Constrictibacter sp. MBR-5: one gene and its partner. Each later gene encodes a partner of the first gene's protein in a complex. Links are inferred from orthologs where the notes say so. Each region holds a gene or a part of one and is shown in the gene's direction. Other genes may lie near its edges. The genes, in order: xseA and ABIE65_RS24880.

Evidence for each region.
Region 2: the proteins of xseA (region 1) and ABIE65_RS24880 are in contact, whole or in part, in a cryo-EM structure (PDB 8TXR), measured with the Escherichia coli proteins. The link is inferred for Constrictibacter sp. MBR-5 from one-to-one orthologs.

Annotation. Positions count from the first base shown.
Region 1 is NZ_JBEPTK010000002.1:157,019-167,204, reverse strand. What follows is about bases 750-3,650. They hold xseA (exodeoxyribonuclease VII large subunit), read left to right. Parts: upstream 750-1,384; coding sequence 1,385-2,917; downstream 2,918-3,650. Other genes in these bases: lpxK (tetraacyldisaccharide 4'-kinase), read right to left, coding at 2,899-3,650; ABIE65_RS04735 (MBL fold metallo-hydrolase), read right to left, coding at 750-1,277. In the rest of the region: ABIE65_RS04740 (hypothetical protein), read left to right, coding at 1-363; more of ABIE65_RS04735, read right to left, coding at 393-749; more of lpxK, read right to left, coding at 3,651-3,873; ABIE65_RS04720 (3-deoxy-D-manno-octulosonic acid transferase), read right to left, coding at 3,875-5,164; ABIE65_RS04715 (ABC transporter ATP-binding protein), read right to left, coding at 5,161-6,951; ABIE65_RS04710 (glycosyltransferase family 4 protein), read right to left, coding at 7,033-8,064; ABIE65_RS04705 (UDP-2,3-diacylglucosamine diphosphatase), read right to left, coding at 8,061-8,849; ABIE65_RS04700 (TldD/PmbA family protein), read right to left, coding at 9,035-10,186. UniProt on the Escherichia coli protein: Bidirectionally degrades single-stranded DNA into large acid-insoluble oligonucleotides, which are then degraded further into small acid-soluble oligonucleotides.
Region 2 is NZ_JBEPTK010000020.1:27,057-42,976, reverse strand. The notes cover bases 7,925-10,831. They hold ABIE65_RS24880 (exodeoxyribonuclease VII small subunit), read left to right. Parts: upstream 7,925-9,204; coding sequence 9,205-9,459; downstream 9,460-10,831. Other genes in these bases: dxs (1-deoxy-D-xylulose-5-phosphate synthase), read left to right, coding at 10,400-10,831; ABIE65_RS24875 (polyprenyl synthetase family protein), read left to right, coding at 9,479-10,375; ABIE65_RS24885 (histone deacetylase family protein), read left to right, coding at 8,159-9,085; ABIE65_RS24890 (hypothetical protein), read left to right, coding at 7,925-8,098. In the rest of the region: ABIE65_RS24930 (DHA2 family efflux MFS transporter permease subunit), read left to right, coding at 1-1,446; ABIE65_RS24925 (SDR family oxidoreductase), read left to right, coding at 1,483-2,220; ABIE65_RS24920 (EamA family transporter), read left to right, coding at 2,311-3,210; ABIE65_RS24915 (sensor histidine kinase), read left to right, coding at 3,279-4,679; ABIE65_RS24910 (histidine phosphatase family protein), read left to right, coding at 4,719-5,282; ABIE65_RS24905 (maleate cis-trans isomerase family protein), read left to right, coding at 5,307-6,029; ABIE65_RS24900 (helix-turn-helix domain-containing protein), read right to left, coding at 6,042-6,698; ABIE65_RS24895 (hypothetical protein), read right to left, coding at 6,884-7,039; more of ABIE65_RS24890, read left to right, coding at 7,796-7,924; more of dxs, read left to right, coding at 10,832-12,319; ABIE65_RS24865 (AsmA family protein), read right to left, coding at 12,383-15,920. UniProt on the Escherichia coli protein: Bidirectionally degrades single-stranded DNA into large acid-insoluble oligonucleotides, which are then degraded further into small acid-soluble oligonucleotides.

The DNA of each region.
Region 1 (10,186 bases):
GACCTCTCGGGCTTCTTCCAGGTGCAGTGCAAGGAGGCGAAGGTCAGCATCGTCGTGCTGGTCAACAGCGAGGGCGCCCTGCCGACTGCGGGGCGCAAGGAGCCCCTCTCGGCGCAGATGCGTTTCGAAGGACAGACGATCCCGATCACCATGACCGAGCAGCCGAAATACGCCAGCGTCAGCGGCCCCATCCACACGACGGTCTATCTGGTTTCGGTCCAGGGACGCGGTCTCGACATCCTGAACGCGATCAAGAAGGCGCACGCCTTCCTGATCGACCAGGGGCCGGTCGTCTTCGCCTACTCGTCGAAGGGCTCGGGCGCCGCGATCTCCGACCTGGAGAAGGGCTGCGCCGCGCGCTGACGCCACTTAGCGGACACCGCCTCCTGACGTCACATGGTCTGCGACCAGGCTTCCGGCACCAGCGCATAGCCGTCGCCGCTGCGCTTGAGGTGGTTGAAGCCGGGGAAGTGGAGATGCATCCCGGTGACCAACAGGCGGTCGGTGGCGACACGGTCGAAGACGCGGCGCCGCGACGCCTCGGCGGAAGCGGGGTCGATGTCGTAGGCGACGGTGACCTCCGGCCGCGCGGTCTGGACCTCCGGCACGTGCACCGTGTCGCCCCAGATCAGCAGCTGCTGGTCGCCGGAGGCGAGGAGATAGGTGGTGTGGCCGGGCGTGTGGCCGGGCGCCGGGATCGCGGTGACGCCGGGAAAGACTTCGCCCTCGCGGAACAGGCGCCAGCGGTCGCGATAGGGCGCGGACTGCTCGCGCGCCGCCTGGAAGTTCATTCGCCGGGTCCGCTCGTCGGCCTTGGCCATCGCCGCGTCGTCGAACCAGTGCCGCTCCTCGTTCTCGTGGAAGACGAGTTCGGCGTTCGGAAAGAAGGGTTTGCCGGTCTTCATGTCGGTCAGGCCGGCCGAATGATCGGGGTGCATGTGCGTCAGCAGCACCGCATCGATGGCCGCCGGATCGACGCCCGCCGCCGCGAGGTGCGCCTGCAGCCGCCCGACGGTCGGTCCCATATAGTCGCCGGAGCCCGTGTCGATCAGCGCGGTCTTGCCGCCGGAGCGCACGATGAAGCAGTTCACCGACGTGCGCCGCCCCGGCACCGGCCGGAAGTTCGACGCCAGAATCGCATGCGCGTCGTCCGCGCCGATGCCGCGCAGCACCTCGACCGATCCGTCGAGGTAGCCGTCGCTCAGGGCCGTCACGGCGATGTCGCCGATGCGGCGGTGGTAGAAGCCGGGAATCTGCCCGGTCGGCATCTGGTCCATGGGGTTCCTCCGCTGGTTGGGCGCCAGCCTAGCGGCGACGGCACCCGGCGTGTAGGGGCGGTCATTCGGGCCTTGGTCGGCAGCGGCGTCGCGGGGTAAACGGAGATATGGTTCAGCTTCCCTTCGATGCGCCTCCGCCGCCCAAGCCGGCTGCGAGCAACCTTCCGGAGTTCAGCGTCGGCGACCTCGGCCGCGCCATTCGCTCGACCCTGGAGGGCGAGTTCGGTCGGGTGCGCGTCCGCGGCGAGATCAGCAACTTCAAGCGGCACGGATCGGGCCACCTCTACTTCCGGCTCAAGGACGACGAGGCGGTGATCGAGGCCTGCTGCTGGCGCCAGAGTGCCGCACGCCTCGCCATCCGCCCCGAGGACGGGCTGGAGGTGATCTGCACGGGCCGCGTCTCGGCCTATGTCGGCCGCTCGCAGTACCAGTTGATCGTCGAATCGATCGAGCTCGCCGGCGAAGGCGCCCTGCTCAAGCTGCTGGAGGAGCGGCGGAAGGCGCTCGCGGCCGAGGGCCTGTTCGACGAGTCGCGCAAGCGGCCCCTGCCCTTCCTGCCCGACGTGATCGGCATCGTCACCTCGCCGACCGGTGCGGTGATCCGCGACATCATGCACAGGCTGCGCGACCGCTTCCCGCGCCACGTGCTGCTCTGGCCGGTGGCGGTCCAGGGCGAGACGGCGGCGGCCCAGGTGGCGGCGGCGATCCGCGGCTTCGGCGCCATTCCGGCCGACGGTCGGGTGCCGCGGCCGGACGTGCTGATCGTGGCGCGCGGGGGCGGCAGCCTGGAGGACCTGTGGGCCTTCAACGAGGAGGTCGTCGTCCGCGCCGCGGCGGAGAGCCCGATCCCGCTGATCTCGGCCATCGGCCACGAGACGGACACGACGCTGATCGACTTCGCCGCCGACCGGCGCGCGCCGACGCCGACCGCCGCGGCGGAGATGGCGGTGCCGGTGCGGGCCGATCTGCTGGCCCAGCTGCTCGACCGCGAGCGCCGGCTGGTCTCCTGCGGCCGGCGGGCGATCGAAGATCGCGCGGCGCGGCTGGAAGGCCTGGCCCGCGGCCTGCCCGACGCGGCCTCGCTCCTGCAGACGGCGGTCCAGCGCCTCGACGACCGGAGCGAGCGCCTCACCAACGCGGCGGCCAACATGCTGGAGCGCCGCACCGGCCGGCTGTCCGAACTCGCGGCGCGCCTGCGCCACCCGCGCGACCAGATCGAGGCCAAGGCGAGCGAACTGCGCAGCCATGCCCGGGCCCTCGACCAGACGGCGGCGACGCTGGTGACCCGCGCCCGCCACGGCTTCGAGCGATTGTCGGCCGAGCAACGGTTGGTCCGCGGCATGGAGCGCCGGGTCGCCGACGAGCGAGTCCGTCTCGGCAACCTGTCGGCGCTGCTGGAGAGCTACTCCTACCAGCGGGTCCTCGACCGCGGCTTCGCCCTGGTGAAGCACGGCGACCACACCCTCACGTCACGGGCGGAGGTGCGGCCGGGCATGCCGCTGACGCTCACCTTCCGCGACGGCGACGCCCGGGCGACCGCCGCAGGCACCGAAGCGCCACCGGAGCCCGAACCAGCGCCGCAGGTGCGCAAGCCGCGCCGCCGACGCGACGACGAACCGGATCAGGGCAGCCTGCTGTAGAGCAGCGCCCGCACGGCCTCGGCGTCGGCCCAGTGCAGCGACATCGAGATGGGCCGCACCATCGCCCGCGCCTCGGGCGGCAGGCGGACATGGTCCTTCTCGGTCGTCACCGGGATCGCCCGCAAGGCGGCGGCGGCGTCGCACAGCCGCATCACCTCGTCAGGACGATAGCGGTGATGGTCGGGAAAGCTGCGGCTGCCGGCCACGTCGAGGCCCGATTCGGTCAGCATGTCGAAGAACTTCGAGGGCCGGCCGATGCCGGCGAAGGCGAACACCCGCGCGGTCGGCAGGGACAGGATGTCTGGACCGGGAACGGCCGTGGCGCGCAGTACCGGCAGGCGCGCGGCGAGGCGGTCGGCGATCCCGATCCGGTCCGCCCCGACGAGCACCGCCGCATCCGCGCGGCCGAGGCCCCGTGCCACCGGCTCGCGCAGCGGCCCGGCGGGCATCAGACGGCCGTTGCCGAAGCCATAGCCGCCGTCGACGACGACGAGCGACAAGTCCTTGCCGAGCGACGGGTCCTGGAAGCCGTCGTCGAGCAGCAGGAGCCGCGCACCTGCCGCGACCGCGGTCCTGGCTCCCGCTCGGCGGTCGCGCGCCATCCAGGTCGGCGCCGACCGCGCCAGCAGCAGCGGCTCGTCGCCCATGGCGGCAGCGTCGTGCAGGTCGGGGTCGATCCGCAACGGGCCGGCGGTGCGCCCACCATAGCCGCGGGCCAGGACGTGCGCGTCGCAGCCGTACCGCTCGCGCAGCAACGGCAGCAACGCCAGGACGACCGGCGTCTTGCCGGCGCCGCCGGCGACGAGGTTGCCGATGCAGACGACCGGAACGCCCACCCGTTGCGGCCGGCGCGCGACGAAGCGGGCGGCGCCCCACAAGCGGGCGACCGGCGTCAGCGGCTGGAGCAACAGCGGCCAGGCGCCGCGCCCGTCCTGCCAGAAGCGCGGCGGCCGCATCTCAGTCAGCTGCCGGCTTCCGGATCGGGTCGAGGAAGGGTGCGAGTTCCGCGAGAACCGCTTCGAGCACCCTGCCGCGCCCCGCGACGAACGCCGCCGCCGCATCGGCCAGTCGCTGTCGCTCCGCCGGGTCCGCTAGCAGCCGGTCGACGGTCGCACCCAGGCCGGCCGCATCGTCAACCAGCGCGGCCGCGCCGGCTTTCGTCATGCCCGATACGGTCTCGGCGAAGTTCGCGACGTGCGGGCCATGAAGCACCGCGCAGCCGAGCCTAGCCGGCTCCAGCAGGTTGTGGCCCCCGTGTGGCACCAGCGAGCCGCCGACGAATGCCACCGGCGCCAGCCGATAGAACAGGCCGAGTTCGTCGATCGTGTCGGCGATGTAGAGTTCGGTCTGCGGCTCGATGCGATCACCGGCCGACCGGCGCGCGACCGAGAGGCCCCCACGTCGCAGTTGGTCCGCGACCGCCTCGCCCCGTTCGGGATGGCGCGGCGCGATGATCGTCAGCAACGCTTCGTGCCGCCGCGCCGCGATGCGATGTGCAGCGCCGACAAGTTCTTCCTCTCCGGGATGCGTGCTCGCCGCCAGCCACACCGGCCGTCCCGCCACAGCGGCCCGAAGCCGGTCCAACGCCTCGCCGTCGGCCGTCAGCGGATCAGCAGCGTCCTTCAGGTCGCCGACGCAGCGAACCTTCAGCGCTCCCAGCGAGCGCAGGCGCGCCGCCTGCTCCGGGCTGCGTGCCAGACAAAGGGCGAAGCCTCTGAGCAGACTCGCGGCTGCCGACGGCGCCCGCGACCAGCGGCGATACGAGCGGTCCGACATCCGGCCGTTCAGCAGGACGATCGGGATGCCCGACCGCCGCACCTCGGTCAGCATGGTCGGCCACAGCTCCGACTCGACGAGAAGCGAGAGATCGGGCCGCCAGTGCCGCAGGAACCCGCGCACCGCCCCAGGCGTGTCGACGGGCGCATACTGGTGGATGGCACCCGGCGGGAGCCGGCGCGACAGCATCGACGCCGACGCGGTGGTCGTGCTGGTGACGAGCACGGTCGGTGCCGACGGACGGTCGCAGATCGCCTGCACCAGCGGCAGTACCGACACCGATTCGCCAATGCTCGCGGCGTGGACCCAGACCAGCCCGCCGGCGGGCCGCGCCATGCCGGGCACGCCGAGCCGTTCGCCGAGCCTTCCGGCATCTTCCCGCCCGGCAGCGAGACGGCGGCGCAGCAGGAGTCCAACGGCGGGAGCCGCAAGTGCCGCCGCTGCGCGATAGGCGGCCAGTCCCGCGCTCATGCCGTGCCCTCGCATCGGGCGGCCGGAGTGCGGAACTGCAGACCATGCAGTCGGGCATAGAGGCCCTGGCTCGCCACGAGGGCGCCGTGACTGCCGGATTCGACGATCTGGCCATCCTCGACGACGTGGATCAGGTCGGCATCGGCGATGGTCGACAACCGGTGCGCGATCACGATGCAGGTCCGCCCAGCCATCAGGCGCCTCAACGCGGCCTGCACCTGAGCCTCAGACTCGCTGTCCAGCGCCGACGTGGCCTCGTCGAGCAGCAGGATCGGCGCATCCTTCAGCATGGCACGCGCGATCGCGATCCGCTGCCGCTGCCCGCCCGACAGCCGCTGCCCCTGTTCGCCGACCATCGTCTCATAGCCGAGCGGCATCGCCCGAATGAAGTCGTCGGCGCCGGCCGCGACCGCGGCGGCTGTGATGTCGGCGTCGGTTGCGTGGGCGCGACCATAGGCGATGTTGGCGCGGACGGTGTCGTCGAAGAGGGCCGGCTCTTGCGTAACGATAGCGATCGCTTCGCGAAGCGAGGTCAGTGTGACGTCCCGGACGTCCTGACCGTCGATCGTGACCCTGCCCTCGTCGACGTCGAAGAAACGCGGAACGAGATTGAGAATGGTCGATTTGCCCGCACCGGACGGCCCGACCAGGGCCGTGGTTCGCCCGCCGGCTGCGACAAAGTTGGCCCCGCGGAGCGCTGCCGGCTGCGTCTCATAGCCGAACCAGACGTTCTCGAACCGGACTTCGCCGCCGGCGAGGCGAAGATCGCTTGCATCGTGGCGGTCTTGGATCTGCGGCTGCAGGTCGATCAGATCGAAGACCCGCTGCGCCGCAGCGAGCCCCTCCTGAAGGACGGCATTGAGGCTGGCGAGACCCTTGAGCGGCTGATACGCCATCATGAGGGCCGCGACGAAGGAGAAGAAGGTCCCCGGCGTCGTCGTGCCGGCGAGCACCCGGCCGCCGCCGTAGACGACGACCGAAGCGACGGCAATGCCCGTCAGCGCCTCCATGACAGGACGCGTCGCCGTGCGCAGCCGGGCTGTCTTCGCCAGTGCATCGGTGAAGGTATCGACGCGCAGACCGGCGCGCGCGGCCTCGTGATCCTCCCGACCGTAAGCCTTTACGTGCCGGGCGCCTTGGAAGGCCTGCTCGATCAGGCCGGCCAGACTGCCCGCCCGCTCCTGGGCTTGGGCAGAAGCCGTACGCAGGCGCCGACCGACCCTCACGATCGGCACGACCGCGGCGGGAAAGACGAAGAACGCCACAGTGGCCAGCCGCCAATCCTGCCAGAACATTACGCCGACGAGGCAGCCGAGCGTCACCGCGTCTCGCGCCACACCGACCAGTCCCCGGGCGAGCGCCTCGCGCAACAGCTGCAGGTCGGTGGTGAAGCGCGAAACCAGCGCGCCTGTACTGTTGGCCGCATAGAAGGCGAGGTCGGCCTGCAAGAGGTGCGCGTACATCGTCTTCTGAAGGTCGGCGACCACCTGCTGTCCGACGAGGGCGACAAGCACTTCCTGAAGGTAGGCGGCGCCGCCCTTGAAGCAGGTCAGCAGCACCACGGCGACCGGCACGATGACCAGCATCTCGACATCACGCTGGATGAAGACCCGGTCGAGCGCCGGCTGCATCAGCCAAGCCAGACCGGCTGTTGCCACTCCCCCGACGGTCATTGCCGCCATGGCGATTGCTATGCGGCGTCCATGGCGGCGAACATGGTCGCGCAGAAGCCGCCGCACGAGGACCGCGCTCCGCTCCGCGACGGGTGCTGCGTAGGTTGCCGACATCGCGGCAGTCATATCACAGGTCGACATCGTACCCGATGGTCGCGCCGCCGCGGCGCTCGGCCGCGACGGTCGATCAGGACATCAGGCGGCGCGCGGCACCATCACCTCGAACGGTCGGTCGAGCGGCGCAACGTGGTCGAGCAACGCGCGCGCACATGCCTGCCACGTGAAGCCGAGAGCATGTCGTCGGCAGGCCGCCGGATCCAGCATGAGAGCCGCCCGCACCGCCGCGCCGAGATTCTCCGAGAGCACGCCAACGGGAGACGAGCCCACGACATCGAGTGGCCCTCGCGTCGGATAGGCGGCCACCGGCACACCGGACGCGAGCGCTTCGAGCAGCACGAGCCCGAATGTGTCAGTCCGGCTCGGAAACACGAATACATCGGCGGCGGCAAAATACCGGGCTAGTTCCTCGCCATGCTTGGGGCCGACGAAGCGCACGGACGGATAGCGGCTCCGCAGTTCAGCCAGTTGAGGGCCGTCGCCGACGACGTATTTGGTGCCCGCGATGTCGAGCGACAGGAACGCCTCGACGTTCTTTTCGACGGCCACGCGGCCGACATACAAAGAGATCGGGCCAGCCCCCTCTAGGCAGGCGTCAGGATCAGGCCGGAACAGCGTGGTATCGACGCCACGCGACCAGAGCGCCAGATGCTCGAAGCCACGATCTGCGAGATCCGCCTTGAGCCCGGCGGTGGCGACGAGCGTCGCACGGGCGGGGGCGTGGAAACGGCGCAGGAGCCGGTAGCCCAGTGCGACCGGCATGCCGGTGCGCGCATGAACATACTCCGGGAAGCGGGTGTGGAACGCTGTTGTGAACGGCACGCCGCGCGCAAGGCAATAACGACGCGCGCGCCAGCCGAGCGGTCCCTCGGTCGCGATATGGATAGCGTTTGGCGCGAAGCTCTCGATGTCGCAGACGAACCGCCCGCCCGGCGGGAAAGCCAGCCGGATCTCCCCATAGGTAGGACAAGCGACGCTGCGATAGGATTCGGGGCTGATCACCCTAACCGTATGCCCCTCGGCCTCGATTAACGGAATGACCGTCGCGTAAGTTCTGACGACACCATTGACCTGCGGCGCCCAGGCGTCTGTCACGAGGAGTATCTTCATGCTGCCTGCGCCACCAGTTCGGGCACCGTGCGATCGACGACCTGCGCCATCTCCGCCCAATGAAGGATGTGCAGATGACCGCGATCGTCTTCTACGAGCGCAGTGCAGCTCTCTACCCAGTCACCATCGTTGCAGTAGAGAAGCCCATCGAAGTCGCGGATCGCGGCCGTGTGGATGTGGCCGCAGATCACGCCATCGACGCCGCGCCGCCGGGCAGCGGCAGCGACCTCCGTCTCGAACCTGCTGACGACCTGGACCGCATTCTTTACCTGCCGCTTCAGGTAGGCCGACAGCGACCAATAGGGCTTGCCGAATAGACGTCTGCCCCGATTGAACCAAGTGTTGAGCATTAGGGTGAGCGTGTAGGCATGGTCGCCGAGAACAGCCAGCCAGCGAGCATAGCAGACAACCGCATCGAACTCGTCGCCATGCACAACCAGAAGGCGACGACCATCCGCAGTCTCGTGGATCGCCTCGCCGACGATGCTGATGCCACCGAGTTCCGTGTCCAAGTAGCCGCGCATCAACTCGTCATGGTTTCCGGGAATATAGACGACCCGGGTCCCAGACAGCGCCTTGCCGAGAAGCGCCTGGATCACCTCATGGTGCAAAGCGTCCCAGTAGCCACGGCGCTGAAGCCGCCAGCCATCGACGATGTCGCCGACCAAATAGAGGTTCTCGCATTCCGTGCGGCGCAAGAAATCGAGAAGCATTGCTGCTTGGCATCCGCGCGTCCCTAGATGAACGTCGGATATCCAGATTGTCCTGTACCGAAGCTTCCGCATCACCACCCACCCCTGTGGATGCCAAACAATGATGCCGGTCTACAGGACTAATGTGACATCTTCACTTCCCGGACAGCCGACCTAACAAAATATATTATCCCTACAAACGGAAACGTCATGCACCCGAAACATAATCGCAATCTGCGAAGAGGTAGGCTTTGTAATTTCAGCCTGCGAGGCTCTACTCAGCGCCCAGCGACAGTCATGCCCTCGATCATCAAGGTCGGCGCGTTAACCGCCGCTCGGAACACGAGGTCGTCGGCGGCGGTCAGCGCGAGGAACATGTCCTTTAGGTTCCCAGCGACGGTAATCTCGCTCACCGGATACGCAATTTCACCGCGCTCGATCCAGAAGCCTGCGGCACCGCGGCTGTAGTCGCCCGTCAGAAGGTTCACCCCTGTACCGATCATCTCCGTCACGAGAAGCCCTTGGCCTATTTCGCGGATCAACTCGGCTGGAGATTGCCTACCAGGCTCGAGGTAGAGATTCGTCGTCGACGGAGACGGCGGGCCGCCGGTTCCGCGGGACGCATGGCCTGTGCTCGAGAGTCCGAGTTTGCGAGCCGCATAGAGATCGAGTACCCAACTCTTGAGGACCCCGTCCTGGACCAGCAGGGTCCGGCCGCTTGCGAGGCCTTCGGCGTCAAAAGGCTTCGATGCTAGCCCGCGCGGCTGCAGTGCATCGTCCACAATATTGATACCTTGCGGAAAAATCCGATCCCCCATGCGGTCCTTCAGGAAGCTGGTGCCTCGAGCGATCGAGCTTCCGTTGATCGCCCCGGCGAAACTGCGCAATAGCCCCCCCGCCAGCCGCTGGTCGATGATGACGGGCACTTTAGCGGTGGCGGCCTTGCGCGGGTTCAGCCGCCGGACCGCCCGTTCTCCGGCACGGCGACCGACGGCTGCGGGATCGTCTAGGTCCGCTCCGTGAACGGTGCTGCTGTAGTCATAGTCGCGCTCCATGCCGGTCCCGGAACCCGCCAGAGCGCTCACGCTGACGGAGTGGCTCGATCGCGCGTAAGCACCGGCGAAGCCGTTCGTTGCGGCCAAAGCGATTCGCGTCAGGCCCCATCCGGCCTCAGCACCCTCCGAGTTCGTCACGCCCGAGACGGCCAAGGCCGCCTCCTCGGCGGCGCGCGCCCTGTCGACGAGGGTTGCCGTCTCCGGCTCGGTCCAATCGCAGATGTCCAAGTCAGGCACCTGATGCGTGATCTGATCTGGATCAGCGATCCCGCAGAAGGCGTCCTCCGGCGCTACGCGAGCCATTGCAACGGCGCGTTCAACGAGTTCGGACACTGCTTCAGGCCGGCGGTCGTTGCCAGAAACGATCGCCTGCCT
Region 2 (15,920 bases), on another replicon or contig:
GGCGTCGGCCAGGACAAGGCACAGTGGATCGCAACGGCCTTCTTCGCCAGCCAGGTCGCGACCATGCTGCTGAACGCCTGGCTCGTGTCGGTGTTCGGCCAGCGCGCGACCTTCATCGGGACGCTGGCCGTCGCGATCGTGTCCTGCTTCATCGGCGGCCTCGCCCAGAATCTGGAGACGGTGATCCTGGCCCGCGTCCTGCAGGGCGGCTGTGCGGGGATCATCCAGCCGCTCTCCATGATGACCATCTTCACGGTCTTTCCGCCGGAACGCCGCGGAACGGCCATGGGACTGTTCGGCCTCGGCGTCGTCCTGGCGCCCGCCTTCGGACCGACGCTCGGCGGGCTGGTCATCGACACGTTCAGCTGGCGCGCAGTCTTCTACCTGCCGCTGCCGCTCTGCGGGATCGCACTGGCCCTCGGTTCGATCTTCATGCCGATGAAGACGCCGGGGACCGCGGCGCGTCCGTTCGACTATCTCGGCTTCCTGCTGATGGTCACGGCGCTGACCTGCCTCCTCAATGGCTTCGCCAGCGGCCAGCGCGAAGGCTGGTCCTCGGACATCATCGTCCTGCAGCTGACCGCCGGTGCGCTCGCCGTCCTCGGCTTCATCGCCTGGCAGTTCCACGCGCGCTCGCCGCTGCTCGATCTGAACCTGTTCAAGAATGCGCAGTTTGCCTCGGCTGCCGTCGTCGGCTTCATCTTCGGCTTCGGGATGTTCGGCTCGATCTTCATCACGGCGCTGTTCGTGCAGACCGTGCAGGGCTACACGCCGACGCGCGCCGGCCTCCTGCTGATGCCTGGCGGCCTGATGATGGCGATGATCTTTCCGCTGGCGGGGCGGATCGTCGACACCATCCCCGCCTACATCCCGATCATGATCGGGCAATCGCTCTTCGGGCTCGGCTTCATCATGATGGCGGGAGCAGACGCCAACACGGCGTTCTGGACGTTCGTCGTCTTCACCCTGGTCAACCGGTTCGGCCTCGCCATGACGATGCCGCCGCTCAACACGGCCGCGCTGCGCTCGCTGCGCCCGGACCAGGTGAGCCAGGGATCGGGAGCCATCAATTTCGTCCGGATGCTGGGCGGCGCGTGCGGCGTGAACCTGCTGGTCGTCTTCCTCGAGATGCGGACGCGATTCCATGCGGAGGCGCTGACCGCGACGCAGAACTACGCCAACGCGACGAGCCGCGCCCTGCTCCATTCAGTGGAGGAAATCCTGGCGCAGACGGGTGTTGCGGAAACGCAGCAGATGCCCGGTGCGCTGCACTATCTGGGACAGGTGGTGTACGCGCAGGCGAGCGCCCTCGCCTTTCAAGACACGTTCCTGGCGGCCGCCGGCCTCGCGATCTTCGCCGTGCTCCCGGCCTGGATCATGGGACGAGCGCAGGCGGCGAGCCGCCGGATGCAGCCCGTGGCACCCGCCGGCTCGGCGCGTGCATGAGCGGGCACCACGACGACACGATGCGCGGGGGGAATCATGACTGGAACAGCGATCGTCACAGGAGGCAGCCGAGGCATCGGTGCGGCGGTCTGCCGACTGCTCGGGGCGCGCGGCTGGAGCGTCGCCGTCAACTATCGCAGCGGCAGGGCAGAGGCGGAGGCGGTCGCCCGCGACGTCGACGCCGCCGGCGGGCGCGGCTTCCCGGTGCAGGCGGACACGGGTGACCGGGATGCCGTTCGCCGCATGTTCGAGACCGTGGACCGCGACCTCGGCGTGGCGACGGCGTTGGTGAACAATGCCGGGATCCACGGCCCGCGCGGCCGGCTGGATGCACTCGACCCGGCCGATGTCCGGCAGGTGCTGGCGGTCAATGTCGAAGGCTGCATCTGGTGTGCGCAGGAGGCGATCGCGCGCATGTCGACGCGGCACGGCGGCAAGGGCGGGGCCATCGTGAACGTGTCGTCGGGGTCTGCCTATATCGGCAACCCCGGCGACGGGGTGCTCTATGCCCTGTCGAAGGGCGCCCTGAACAGTCTCACCATCGGCCTGTCGCAGGAAGTCGCAGGCGAAGGCATTCGGGTGAACGGCGTGCTGCCGGGCATAACCGAAACCGACATGCCGGGGCCGGATCGCGCGCGCCGCGTCGGCGCCGGCGTGCCGATGGGCCGCGCCGCCCGACCGGAAGAGATCGCCGAGGCCGTCGTCTGGCTGCTCTCGGATGCCGCCTCCTATGTGGCCGGCGCGCAGCTTCGGGTCGGCGGCGGCAAGCCCTAAGCCTCCAATCCGTCTCCAACATCGTCAGCGGCCCATCGTGGCCGCCACGCCCCGGCCGTGTCCGCGGCCGATCAGCTAGGGATTGCCCTAATGGAACTCTGGATCCCGATCACCGTCTTCGCCGCGTTCTGCCAGAACCTGCGGTCGGCGCTCCAGAAGCACCTCAAAGGCAGGCTCAGCACCTCCGGCGCCACCTTCTCCCGCTTCGTCTATGCCGTGCCGTTCGCATGGCTCTATCTGGCCGGCGTGGCGCAGGTGAGCGGCGATCCGCTGCCCGATCTGCACTGGACCTTCGCCGGCTATGCTGCGGTCGGCGGTCTCGCGCAGATCGCAGCGACCGCGCTGCTCGTCTACCTCTTCTCGTTCCGTAATTTCACGGTCGGCACCACCTATTCCAAGACCGAGACGGTGCAGACGGCGCTCATCGGCGCACTGGTCATTGGCGATGCCGTCTCGACGCAGGCCTTGGCGGCGATCCTGATCAGCCTGGCGGGCGTGATCGCCCTGTCGGTGGCGCGAACCGAACTCACGGCGCGGCGCCTGTTGACGAGTTGGCTCGACAAGCCCGCCCTCATCGGTCTGGCGTCGGGCGCTTTCTTCGGCGTGTCGGCTGTTTCGTACCGGGCTGCATCGCTGTCGCTCGACAGCGGCAACTTCGCCATCCGCGCCGCCTTCACGCTGGCTTTCGTACTGATCCTGCAGACGGTGGTGATGGCCGTCTACATGCGCATCCGCGAGCCGGGGCAACTGACCGCCGTTGCCCGCTCGTGGCGGGTTTCGATCTGGGTCGGCGTATCGGGTATGGCGGCCTCTGCCGGTTGGTTCACCGCCATGACGATCGAGAATGCGGCCCACGTGCGGGCGCTGGGTCAGATCGAGCTCGTCTTCACCTTCATCGCCTCCGTCATGGTCTTTCGGGAACGAACCAATCCAACGGAGATCGTCGGAATCCTCCTCGTCATCGGCGGCATCCTGGTGCTGCTGCTTTGACTTGATCCCTCTATTGAAGGGTTCTTAATCGGACCGTGGTGCAATACCCTCATTGAGCATGCCTGCACGTGCAGAACGAGATCGGTACATCGCAGCAGATGACCACGGTCGACAGCAAGGTTTCGCTTACCCCCGGCTGCCGGCCCGACGACCTCGGCAAGCCGCGGCATGACAGGCATCCGGCGCACGACCGGCTACTCCATGGGCAGAACCGCGCATTGCGGCTGCTCGCCCGAGGCGGAGCCCTTGAAGAGGTCCTAGAGACGCTCGTTCGCGGTGCCGAGAGTGCAGCGCCCGGCATGATCGCCTCCATCCTCCTGGTCCAGGACGGCCGCCTGAAACACGGAGCGGCCCCCAGTCTTCCCGACTGGTACTGTCGGGCGATTGATGGGACCGAGATCGGTCCCGCCGTCGGCTCCTGCGGTACCGCCGCCCATTTGCGGCAGCGCGTCGTCGTGATCGATATCCAGGCCGACCCGCTCTGGAAGAACTTTCGCGATCTCGCGGCGCGGGCCGGGCTTGGGGCATGCTGGTCCGAGCCGGTATTCGCGAGCGACGGCACCTGCCTGGGCTCTTTCGGGACGTATTATGCGACCCCGCGGGCGCCTTCTCAGGACGACCTCGACTTCATCGAGAATGCGGCCCAGGTAGCGGGCATAGCCATCGAACGCCGGCGCTCGGAAACGCTTCTTCAAGAGGCGATGGCGCGGGCTGAGCGGGCTAGTCAGGCGAAGACGGCGTTCCTGGCTCATATGAGCCATGAGTTGCGGACGCCGCTGAACGCGATCATCGGTTTCGCGGACATGGTCGACAGTGAGATGTTCGGCCCGATCGGCGGGCGAAACCAGGGCTATGTCCGCGACATCGCCGGGAGCAGCCGGCATCTGCTCGGCATTCTGACCGGCCTGCTGGAACTGTCACGCATCGAAGGCAGTGCCGTCACGGCAGAGCCGGTGGACCTCAACGCAGTGACGGCAGACGTCGCGGACAGCTTCGCCGGACGAATCGAGCAGAAGCGGCTCGTGTTTTCGCGCCGGATCTGCCCCGATGCAGGTCGGGTGGTGAGTGACGCGGGCGCACTACGACAGCTTCTGACGAACCTTCTCGACAACGCTGTGAACTACACCCCTCCGGGAAGAGCAGTCCAACTGGAGGCGCTGTGCAGTCGGGAGCCGGATCACGGCCGCGAGGAGGTCTGGGTGCGCATCACCGATAACGGGCCTGGCATCGACACCAGCCGGCTGCCGCATGTACGCGAGGCGTTTCACGGATTCGGCGGGCTGACCTCACGTTCGGGTTCAGGAATGGGGATCGGCCTGGCTATCGCCGACCGGCTGGCCCGCATGATCGGTGCGACGCTGGATATCGAGAGCCGCCCCGACGAGGGAACCTGCGTGACGCTCAGGCTGCCGCAAGTACCGGACGCCGGCCATCGCGGCTCCGAGAGTCGCGATGCTTTGGCGACCTGAGGGGCCGTGCTAACTTAGCGACTTCTTCCCGCCGTGCAGATGGGCGAGACCGACGCGGCCATGATCCTGATCCGCCACGGCCAGACTCTTTTCAACCTTCATTTCGGTGCGACGCGGCAGGATCCAGGGATAGAGGATCCGGGCCTGACGCATATCGGGCGCACCCAGGCTGCTGCTGCGGCGGCGGCGCTGGCAGGAGAGGACGTCGTGGAGCTGGTCGTCAGCCCCTATCGGCGCACGCTCGAGACGGCGGCGATCATTGCAGCGGAGCTGGACCTGCCAATCCGCGTGGAACCGTTGATCCGTGAGCGCATGGGCTTCGCCTGCGACATCGGGACGGCGAGATCCGAGCTGGCGGCGCTATGGCCGGCGCATGCGTTCGATCATCTCGACGAACGCTGGTGGCATCACGAGGACGAGCCCGAGGCCCTGCTCGAAGCGCGATGCACGACCTTCCGCGACCGTATGGTCGAGCGTGAAGACTGGCGACGGGTCGCAGTCGTGACGCATTGGGGCGTAATCCGCGCGCTCACGGGACAGACGGTGCAGAACGGCGCCCTCGTGCGATACGATCCGACCGGACGAACCGTCCCGATCGACTGATCCGCAGATCCGGAGGCTATTGCCGTGCCCGACCGTATCCGTCTCGGGATGCTCACGCCGTCGTCGAACACCGTGCTCGAACCAGTGTGTGCCGCCCTTGTCGCCGACTTGCCCGAGGTATCCGTTCACTTCGGGCGATTCCGCGTGGTGGAGATCTCGCTACGCGACGCGGCGCTGGGGCAGTTCGACATGGCGCCGATGCTGGGGGCCGCGGAATTGCTCGCGGATGCGAAGGTAGACGCCATCTGCTGGAACGGAACCTCTGCGGGCTGGATGGGGCTCGACAGCGATAGACGACTGTGCGCAGCCATCACCGAACGCACCGGGATTCCGGCAACGTCAGCGGTTTTGTCACTCGTCGAACTCTTCAGACGGGCTGCGGTCCAGCGATTCGGTCTGGTATCGCCTTACACCTCGGACGTGCAGGCACGAATCGTCGAGACGATGGCCAAGGAAGGCTTCGTCTGTACCGGTGAACGGCACGCCGGCGAAAGCCGGAACTTCCATTTTGCCGACGTAACGGCGCCCCGGATCGAACGGATGGTTGCGGAAGTCGCAGAAACGGGACCGCAGGGGATCACCGTCCTGTGCACAAACATGGATGCGGCGACGTCCACCCCCGCCCTGGAGGCGCGCACCGGCATCATGATGTTCGATAGCATCGCCACCTCGATGTGGGGAGCATTGACTGCCGCCGGCGTCGACCCACGGCGCCTAGGTCACAGAGGCCACCTGTTCACGCTTTGACCGATCGGGGCGTCAGTTCCGGATTTCGGACAGGCTCTGGACGAGGCTGAGCATTCGTAACCGCGAAACCTCGTCGGTAATCGCGGCGAACGCTCGGGCGACCTCCTCCGTCTCCGGGGACTCCGGCGGCAACACCTCACTGGCCGCGCTGCCGGCGGGGGCATCGTCGTCGAGTTCGGCGAAGAACCAGTCCACGGCAACCGCGAAACGCTGTGCCAGTTGGTGGAGCTGGCTGGACGTGAGGGTCGTCTCGCCGCGCTCGTAGAGCGCGACCTGACGGCGCTTCACCCCGAGCAGATCCGACACCTCGTCGATGGGGATCCGCAGTGCCCGTCTGCGGTCGCGCACCCTGCTCCCGACATGACGGTCGATCTCCGTCGGCCCGCGCCGCCGCCCGAGCCTGGGCTCGCCCTCGCGGCTCGACTGCCGCCGTTCCTGCGACTTGCGGTTCGCCTCGCGCTTGCGCTCGCGGAACGCGGGATCGGCTTCCCAGCGGCGACGGTAATAGTCGCGATTGTTCCGGTTCTTGCGTTCACGGAACTCGGGATCCTCGGCAAACCTCCGCCGATTGTACTCCCGATGATAGGTCCGGCTCGCCTCGCGTCGGGCGTCCTCGCCGTCGTTCCCGGAGGGGCCTCCCGAACCGGCCCCGGCCGATCCATTCTTCATCGTCTCCGATCCTCAGGAGCGGGCATCGTCACTGACCGAAATAAAGGCGCCAGCCGCCAATAGCGGCCATGCCGCACCGAGCAGGCATGCGCGAAAGAACGGCTGACGGCCAAACCGGTATCCCACCAACGTCACCACGCTGGACAAGGCGCCGTACGCTGCGATCAGCCCCAGGGCCCAGCCACTCACACCAGCAACATCACGATCAGGCTGAGCGCCGACCACGCGAGAGCCAGATACAGCATCAGCGCGAGGGCGACGTGCCGTGCCGGCCACCGCAGGTCGCCCGGATGACGCGGCGAGTGAACGCCTGGAAGGGTGATCCCATAGTGTGTGACCATCGAAGCCACCAACCCACATGTAAATGCCGCATGTCCTCGGACATACTATCGTATTCTCAAAATGAGAGAACAAGCCTCTCTTCCGCAGCAACGCCCAAAGAGCCGTGTCAGGTCCAAAATTTCTCTAAGTCGTACCGCTCGCGGTGACGGGACCCACATACCGCCCTAACCGGATATAGGTGGTGGCCGCCCTGCGTCTACCGACCAACATCATCGTCCATATGCGGCGGAATTGAGACGGATGACGAAAGTTGAAGCACGCTGATCCTGTGGCTTTTCGGCTCGTTTTTGACTACCCCTGTTGGATCGGGACGAAAGGGCAGGCCATACATGCCGCATAAGACAACAGCGCTCCGGGCAAGGCTGAGATGGGCTCATCTCCTACCTGTCTGGCTTGCTGCCACCGCGGTCGCGGGATGCGATTTCTCCCGTCCTGGGGGCGTCAGCGCCTGGGACGGCTCATCCACCTGGTATGGAAGCGCAGCGGTGCCTGCGATTGCCCCTTCCCCTCGTCCGGCGCCACCGCCGCCGCCGCCGCCGCCAAGCCAGGATGCCGCGACACCCCTCGCCCCAGCGGCCGCTACTCCCCGGCAGAATGCGACTGCCGTCGCGGAGCCCCTGCTGGAGCGTGAGCCGGTCAACCTTGCGCCCCCCCCTGCTCGCCCGGCGGCAGTCTCGACAACGGGACCCGTGGTCGTCGCTACGACGCTCTCGCCGGCCCCAACCGACAGCGGCGCATCCGCTGCCACCCCAGCGATGGCGGCCCCCGCCGTGGTTCAGCCGCAATCGGTCCGCCTCCACGGCCGTCTTTATCGGTCGTTCGGCGATATGGGGCGCGTCGAGATCGATGACGGGCTCGAGCTGACCGCTTCCGGCACGGGCTCACCGACGGCCTGGTGCGCCTTCACGGGCAATCCGCGGCTGTCGATTCCCACTGCCAAGGGGATCTGCTTCTACGATCGGGACGGCGACCAGTTGCTCGAGACGATGGCCGTCGTCGGCCAACCGGAGCTCGGCTACATGGAACTCGGACCCTTCACCTATACCAGGATCAACTGACGGTGCGCCGCGTCCCGGCCGGGATCGCCTTCGGACCAGGTGCGGCAGCGGGGAGCGGACATGACCACGCTTCTGATCACTCATCAGGCATGCCTCGGCCATGATACCGCGCTCGGACATCCAGAGCGGCCGGCCAGGCTGCAGGCGGTTCTGACAGCCCTCTCCGGCCCGGAATTCGAGGCGCTGGCGTTGCGCGAAGCGCCGGAGGCGACGCCTGCGGAACTCGCGCGCGTGCACGGCGCGGAGTATGTAGCGGCCGTGCTCGCCGGAATGCCGACCGACGGCTACGTTCGATTCGACGACGACACCATCGCGTCGCCTGGTTCGCGCGACGCGGTGGTGCGAGCCGCCGGGGCCGTCCGCGCTGCCGTGGATGCCGTCATGGGCGGAGAAGCAACGAACGCCTTCTGTGCCGTTCGCCCGCCCGGCCACCATGCCGAGCCTAACCGGGCGATGGGTTTCTGCTTCTTCAACAACATCGCCGTCGGCGCGTTTCATGCGCTCGCTGTCCACGGGCTGGACCGGGTCGCTGTCGTCGATTTCGACGTCCACCACGGCAACGGCACGCAGGCCGCATTCGAGAACGATGCGCGCCTGTTCTTCGGATCCACCCACCAGATGCCGCTCTACCCAGGAACGGGACGAGCAGCGGAGCGCGGCGTCGGCAACATCTTCAATGCACCCCTGCCTCCGGGCGCGGCTGGCGAGACGTTCCGCCTGGTCTTTGCGGAGCGGATCCTGCCGGAACTCGAGCAGTTTCGCCCCGATCTGCTGATGATATCGGCCGGGTTCGATGCGCATGCGGCCGATCCCCTCGCCCAGTTGCACCTCGTCGCCGACGACTTCGCCTGGGTGACCGAAAAGCTGGTTGAACTGGCGTCGCGCCACTGCGCGGGACGCATCGTCTCGACGCTCGAAGGTGGCTACGATCTCGAATCCCTCGCCGCGAGCGCAGCCGCTCACGTCCGCGTATTGATGGCCGCATAGGTCCGAATCGCGCCTAAAGCCCGAGATTGGCAACACCGGGGTCGCGATGGCGTTCAAAGGGCATTATGTCTATCCATCGCGCCGCGGATCGTGCGGCATCGAGCGAGTTGGACGAGCGTATGCAGGAAGAGACGGTAGGAGCTGCTCCGGAAAGCCTGAGCTTCGAGGCCGCGCTGAAGGAGCTGGAAGCCATCGTCACGAGCCTCGAGCGCGGTCAGGTCACGCTGGACCAGGCCATCGAATCGTATGAGCGCGGCGTCGCACTGAAGCGGCAGTGCGAGGCCAAGCTGCGCGAGGCACAGGAACGGGTCGAGCGTATTTCGCTGTCACCGGACGGAACCGTGCGGGCCGAGCCGTCCGACATTCCGTTCTGACGACCCGACCGAGCCCAGCATGAACACCTCCGCGATCTTCAGGTCCGCTCTCTCGGACGCAGCTGCGTCCGTGGACGCGGTGATCGACAGGCTCCTGCCTGAGCCGACCGGACCGGAGGCCCCTCTGTTCGAAGCGATGCGCTACGCCGTCCTGGGGCCAGGCAAGCGGATGCGCCCGTTCTTCGTTCTCACGGGGGCGCGCATGTTCGGCGTCAAGGAACAGAGCGCGCTGCGGGTGGCGGCTGCGGTGGAGTTCGTCCATGCCTACTCGCTGGTGCATGACGACCTGCCGGCGATGGACGACGACGACGTGCGACGCGGGCGCCCGACGGTGCACCGTCGCTTCGACGAGGCCACCGCGATCCTTGCCGGCGATGCGCTGCAGACCCTGGCGTTCGAGGTCCTCGCGGATACGGACACGCACTGGGATCCGCAGGTTCGCTGCGACCTTGTGCGCGACCTCGCCGCTGCGGCTGGCGGACGCGGCATGGTCGGCGGCCAGATGCTGGACCTGCGTGCGGCAGAAGAGAATTTCGACATCGGTGCGGTCGCCCGGCTCGAGCGCTTGAAGACGGGCGCGCTCATCGCATTCTCCTGTTCGGCCGGCGCGGTGCTCGGCAATGCCGGAAGCCAAGTCCGGGCGGCTCTCGCAGCCTATGCCCACGACCTCGGGTTCGCTTTCCAGATCGCCGACGATCTGCTGGATGCCGAAGGAAGCGAAGCGGAAACCGGCAAGCGGGTCGGCAAGGATGCGGGCGCCGGCAAGGCGACGGTGGTCGCCCTGCTGGGCGTGGAGGCGGCACGTCAGCACGCTGTCATGCTCGCCAACCAGGCGGTCGCGCATCTCGACGGCCTGGGCAGTGGCGCCGATCCTTTCCGGGCCGCCGCCAGGTTCGTGGTCGAGCGAAGGTCATAAAGGGAGGGCCAAGCTACCGTGACGATTCCCAACACGAAGACCCCCCTTCTGGACGGCGTGACGTGGCCCGAGGACCTTCGCCGCCTGGACGATGAGCAGTTGGCGCTGCTGGCCGACGAACTGCGGCAGGAGACGATTGACGCCGTCTCGCTGACGGGTGGTCACCTCGGGGCCAGTCTGGGCGTGGTGGAACTGACCGTGGCGATTCACAGCGTGTTCGATACGCCGCGCGATCGGCTGATCTGGGATGTCGGGCACCAGGCCTACCCCCACAAGATCCTGACCGGGCGCCGCGACCGCATCCGTACGCTTCGCCAGGCCGGCGGCCTGTCCGGCTTCACCAGGCGCGCCGAAAGCGAATACGACCCCTTCGGCACGGCGCACAGTTCGACCTCTATCTCCGCCGGGCTGGGCATGGCGGTGGCGCGTGACCTGCAAGGTGCCGACAACGACGTGATCGCGGTGATCGGCGATGGCGCGATGAGCGCCGGCATGGCTTACGAGGCCATGAACAATGCCGGGTCGATGAACAAGCGCCTGATCGTCATCCTGAACGACAACGACATGTCGATCGCGCCGCCGGTCGGCGCCATGAGCGCCTATCTGTCGCGCCTGATCTCGTCGAAGTCGTACCGCTCGTTCCGCCACGTGGCCAAGCAGATGGCGGAGCATTTCCCGGATCCGTTCAAGAAGGCGGCTCACCGGGCCGAGGAATATGCCCGCGGGCTACTCACCGGCGGCACCCTGTTCGAGGAGATGGGCTTCTACTATATCGGGCCGGTCGACGGGCATAATCTCTCGCACCTGCTGCCGGTCCTGCGCAACGTGCGCGACAGCCGGGAGACGCGGCCGGTCCTGGTGCATGCCGTTACCCAGAAGGGCAAGGGCTACGCACCGGCCGAAGCATCCGCCGACAAGTATCACGGCGTGGCCAAGTTCGACGTCGTCACCGGGGTCCAGGCCAAGTCGACCGCCAAGGCGCCCGCCTATACGAAGGTTTTCGCGGAAAGCCTCATCGCCGAGGCGGAGCGGGACGAGCGCATCGTGGCGATCACCGGGGCGATGCCGGGAGGCACAGGTGTCGACGCCTTCGCCAAGCGCTTCCCAGACCGCGCCTTCGACGTCGGTATCGCGGAGCAGCACGCCGTGACGTTCGCGGCCGGTTTGGCTTCGGAAGGGTTCCGGCCGTTCGCCGCGATCTACTCGACCTTCCTGCAGCGCGGTTACGACCAGGTCGTGCACGACGTCGCGATCCAGCAACTGCCGGTTCGCTTCGCCATCGATCGCGCCGGCTATGTCGGCGCCGACGGTGCCACGCATCACGGCTCGTTCGACGTCGCCTATCTCGGATGCCTGCCCGGCTTCGTCCTGATGGCGGCGGCCGACGAGGTCGAACTGCGGCACATGGTGGCCACTGCCGCGCGCATCGACGACCGCCCCTCCGCCCTCCGCTATCCGCGTGGCGAAGGCATCGGTCTCGAACTGCCAGCCATCGGCGCACCACTGGAAATCGGCAAGGGCAGGATCCTGCGCGAGGGCACCACTGTCGCGATCGTCAGCTACGGCGGGCGCCTCCAGGAATGCCTCGCCGCGGCCGACCAGCTCCAGGCACGCGGCCTTTCCACCACAGTCGCCGACGCACGCTTCGCCAAGCCGCTCGACGAAGACATGCTGCGCCGGCTCGCCCGCGAGCACGAGGTCCTGATCACCATCGAGGAGGGCTCGATCGGCGGCTTCGCGACGCAGGTTCTCCACCTTCTCGCCCACCAGGGCCTGCTCGACGCCGGCCTGAAGGTCCGGCCGATGGTCATGCCGGACATTTTCGTCGATCACGACAAGCCGGAACGGCAGTACGAGATCGCCGGCCTCGACGCTGCAGGCATCGTCGCGACCGCACTGATGGCACTCGGCCGGGACGCCGTCGAGCGCCCGGCGCGCGCCTGAGGCCGCGACGAGCACGACGGCAGGCGGCCACCGGCGGCGAAGGCCGGCGACCGCCCCCTCAGTTCATCGGTTGAACAGCCCGCGCAACAGCTTCTCGGGCTCGCTTTCCTGCCGCGGCTTCGGCTGCCCGGCCTGAGGAGTGCTCGACGGTGCGGACTGCGTCGTCGGTGCCTGGGGTGCCGTCGGCGATTTGGGCGGCGTCGGTGCGGCGGGAGCCGACGTGCCGCCGGTCGGGGCACCGTCAGGCGCACTCGGGGCCGCCCTCTGGCCGGTGAGGCCCTGCAGCAGCCCTCCGATCCCGCCCGCGCCGGATCCAGTACCGTCTCCGGTTCCGAGGCCGGGGATGGGGAGCTTGACGCCGCTTCCGGCAGCGAGATCCTTCAACGACCCCGGCAGGTTCTTGAGCTTTTCGGGATCCTTGGCGAGATTCTGCAGCATCCGGTCCCACTGCACGTCGTATCGCGGCGCCGACCAGGGGCCGGTGATGCGGATCGGCACCGGGATCCCGGCGAGATCCTCATTCCCGCCCTGCCCCTTCAGGCTCGCCACCAGCGTCGCATCGACCGTGTAGTCGACGGTCTGCCGTGGCAGGTCGACCGTGCCGCCGCCGCCGAGACGCAGCAGCGGCGCCAGCATCTTCAGGTCCTTGTTCTCCACGATCCCGTCGCGGATCACATAGGTGCCGGAGAGTTCGGCGAAGTCTGTCTTCTGCTCGGCTCCTGCCGCCTGGTCCAGGCCAGCGGCACCGACCTTGCGCAACGCCGCCGCGATGTTGATGCCGTAGACCGCGCCGTCGAGGAACTTGAACGAGCCGGCGCCGTCGAGGCTGGACATGAGGTCCTTCTGGCTTCGGCCCGTGCCCGTCCCCTGCGCGGCGAAGCTGGCGGTGCCGGCGAGCCGGTCGGTACCGGCGAAGGCGGTCAGAAGGGGGCGTGCCGCGAGACCCGAAGCCGAGGCGTCGTAATCGAGTTTGACCCCGCGCCCGGTGTCGGCGAGCGAAGCCTTTCCGGCGATGCTGCCCCCCGCGGTCCGGACGTCTGATAACGCCGTGGTCAATGTTCCTCCCGCCAGGGTCGCCGTCATCCGCCCCGTCTCGACGACGAGGCCGCGATAGCGGACGGCATTGAGCGTCACATCAACCTTGCCGGTGTTCTCGCGCAATGCTGCGAGGTCGATCGGCTCCTCGTTCCAGCCGGTCGTGGCGGTCGGTTGTCCGGGCGTCGGTTTCTGCGGCGCAGCGGTGACGGACGGCGGCAGATAGGCGTCGAGGTCGGCCTCGCGAACGACGACCTTCGCGTCGAATCGTCGGGGCATCGATGTCGTGTCGATGCTGCCTTCGGCAGTGGCCTTGAGCGCCTTGCCGTCGATCGTCGCCTGTTTGAGTGCGATCCGCGGGCCATCGGCGGCCAACGTCGCCGTCACCTTCAGGGGGCCCGGGTCCGGCTGGTCGAGTGGCTGCCCCAGCCAAGCGGCGAGGCGGGCGACCGACGCAACGTCGAGATCGACCTTCCCGTCCAGTCCCGGCAGGGGGGCTTGCTGCACCGTACCGTCGAAGCCGGCCGTAACGGGTGCCGCGGAAAGCGATAAGGACGCCGGAAAACGGTTGCCGCCGAGGGCTGCGCGCGGATCCTTCACAGTAGCGGTGGCCGTCACCTTCTCCCCGTTGTAGGTCGCCGCGACCTGGAGCGAGGCCTGCTTGGCCATTCCCGGCAGGTCGAGGCTCAGGTCGAGGTCCGACAGGGGGATCTGCCCCTGTCCGCCGCCAGCGAGGCGGGTTGTCAGCCGTCCGGAAAGCGCGTCGGCGAGGGCGCGTGCAGATGCGCCGCGGCTCTGTGCCGTCAGGTCGAGGGCAGCGGTCCCACCGAGTACCGGTGGTCCACCCGACGCCTGAAGCAGCTCGTCGACCCGCACGCCGGACGCCTTCAAGTCCGCATCGAGAGCGAGCACCTTGCCGGATGCATCGGCCTTCACCGTGCCGCCGACCCGCCCGCCGTACAGTGCGAGTTCGTCGACCTTCATCGTCGCGATGCCCCGATCGACCCGAGCGGTCAACGCCACGCGGCCAAGCCTTTGTCCTGCCGCCTTCACGCCCGCCAGGTCCACCTTCACGTCGGCATCGAGATTGCGGAGCGCGGAGAGGTCGACGGGCTCGTTGGGTAATGTGGCGAAGGGATTCCCTGCCGGTCCGGTCCCCGCTGGCGACGCGGCCGGTGCAGCAGGCCCCACATAGCGGTCGACGTCGAGGACACCGCCCTTCACGTCCAGCGCAAGCTGCGTGACGGCGCCTTTCTGCTCCCACGAACCCTTTGCGGTCGCGTCGAGACCGGCCGAGGCGATAGTCGCCTCGCGCAGGACGATCTTTGCACCGTCGCCGGCGAACACGGCGCGCGCCTTGATCGGTCCGGGATCCTGACCTTCGATCGGCCGGCCGAGCCAGGCAGCCATGCGCGCGGCAGAGGGCGCATAGAAGGTGAAGGTCCCGTCGAGGCCGGCGACCGGCGCCTTGATCACCGCACCGTCGTAGCCCGCTGTGACTACGGCCGATTTCACGGATGCATCGAGATCGAAGCGGTCGCCGGACACGATTTGCGGCAGCGGCGAGGTCTGCGCCTGAACCGAGACCTTCTCCCGGTTGTAGACGAACGTCGCCGCCAGCGTCGGCTCCCTGTCCAATCCGGGCAGGGTCAGGTCCAGCGTCAGTCCGGAGAGTGCCCCAGCGGCTGCGTTGGCGACATTCATCCCGCCCAGGTCCGCGGTCAGCCGACCCTTGAGGCTCTCGGCCAGTTTGCGGACACTTTCACCATGCCCATCGGCTTCGAGCGTCGCGGACACGACGCCCGCGACCGGTGGCTGCTCTTTCGGCGATGCCGCGCGGGCGAGCGCACCGACGTCGACCTTGTCGACCTTGCCGCTCGCGGCGAGTGCCAGCGCCGGACCGGACGCATCCAGGGTCGTGCGCGCTTGGACGGTGCCGCCGTAGATCTGCAGCTGATCGAGGTCCGCAGCGAGCTTGCCGTCCTTCAACGTCGCGGTGAAATCCGTCTGCCCGACGGTGAAGCCCATCACTCTGATACCGGCGATGCGCACGCGAATGTCCGCCTCGCCCTGCCGCAGCGTTTCGAGATCGAGCGCCTCGTCCGGCAGGCTTGCAATCGGGCCGTCCCGGGGCCCGGCCTTCGACGGCGGAGCCTTCAGCGTCTCCTTCGGCGGGGGTGGCAGATAACGGTCGACGTTGATGACGCCACTCTCCACGGTGAGTGCCACCTTCGGCGCAGGACCCGACAGATCGACGCTGCCGGACGCCTTCGCGTCCAGGTCTCGTCCCTGGAGCACTGCCTCGGTCAGCGCCATGCGCGGACCGTCAGCGGCGAAGACCGCGTGCGCCTTCACCGGTCCCGGATCCGGCTGGCCCGCAGGCAAGGGCCGGCCCAGCCATCCCACCAGAGACCCGACCGACGGGATATCGAGGTCGAAGGTCCCATCGAGACCGGGGACCGGTTGGTTCTGGACGCCGCCCGTGTAGCCGGCGCGGGCTTTCGGCGACTCCAGCGCAACAACGGCCTGCGCCTTCTCACCGTCGATCACCCGGCGCGGCGTGTCC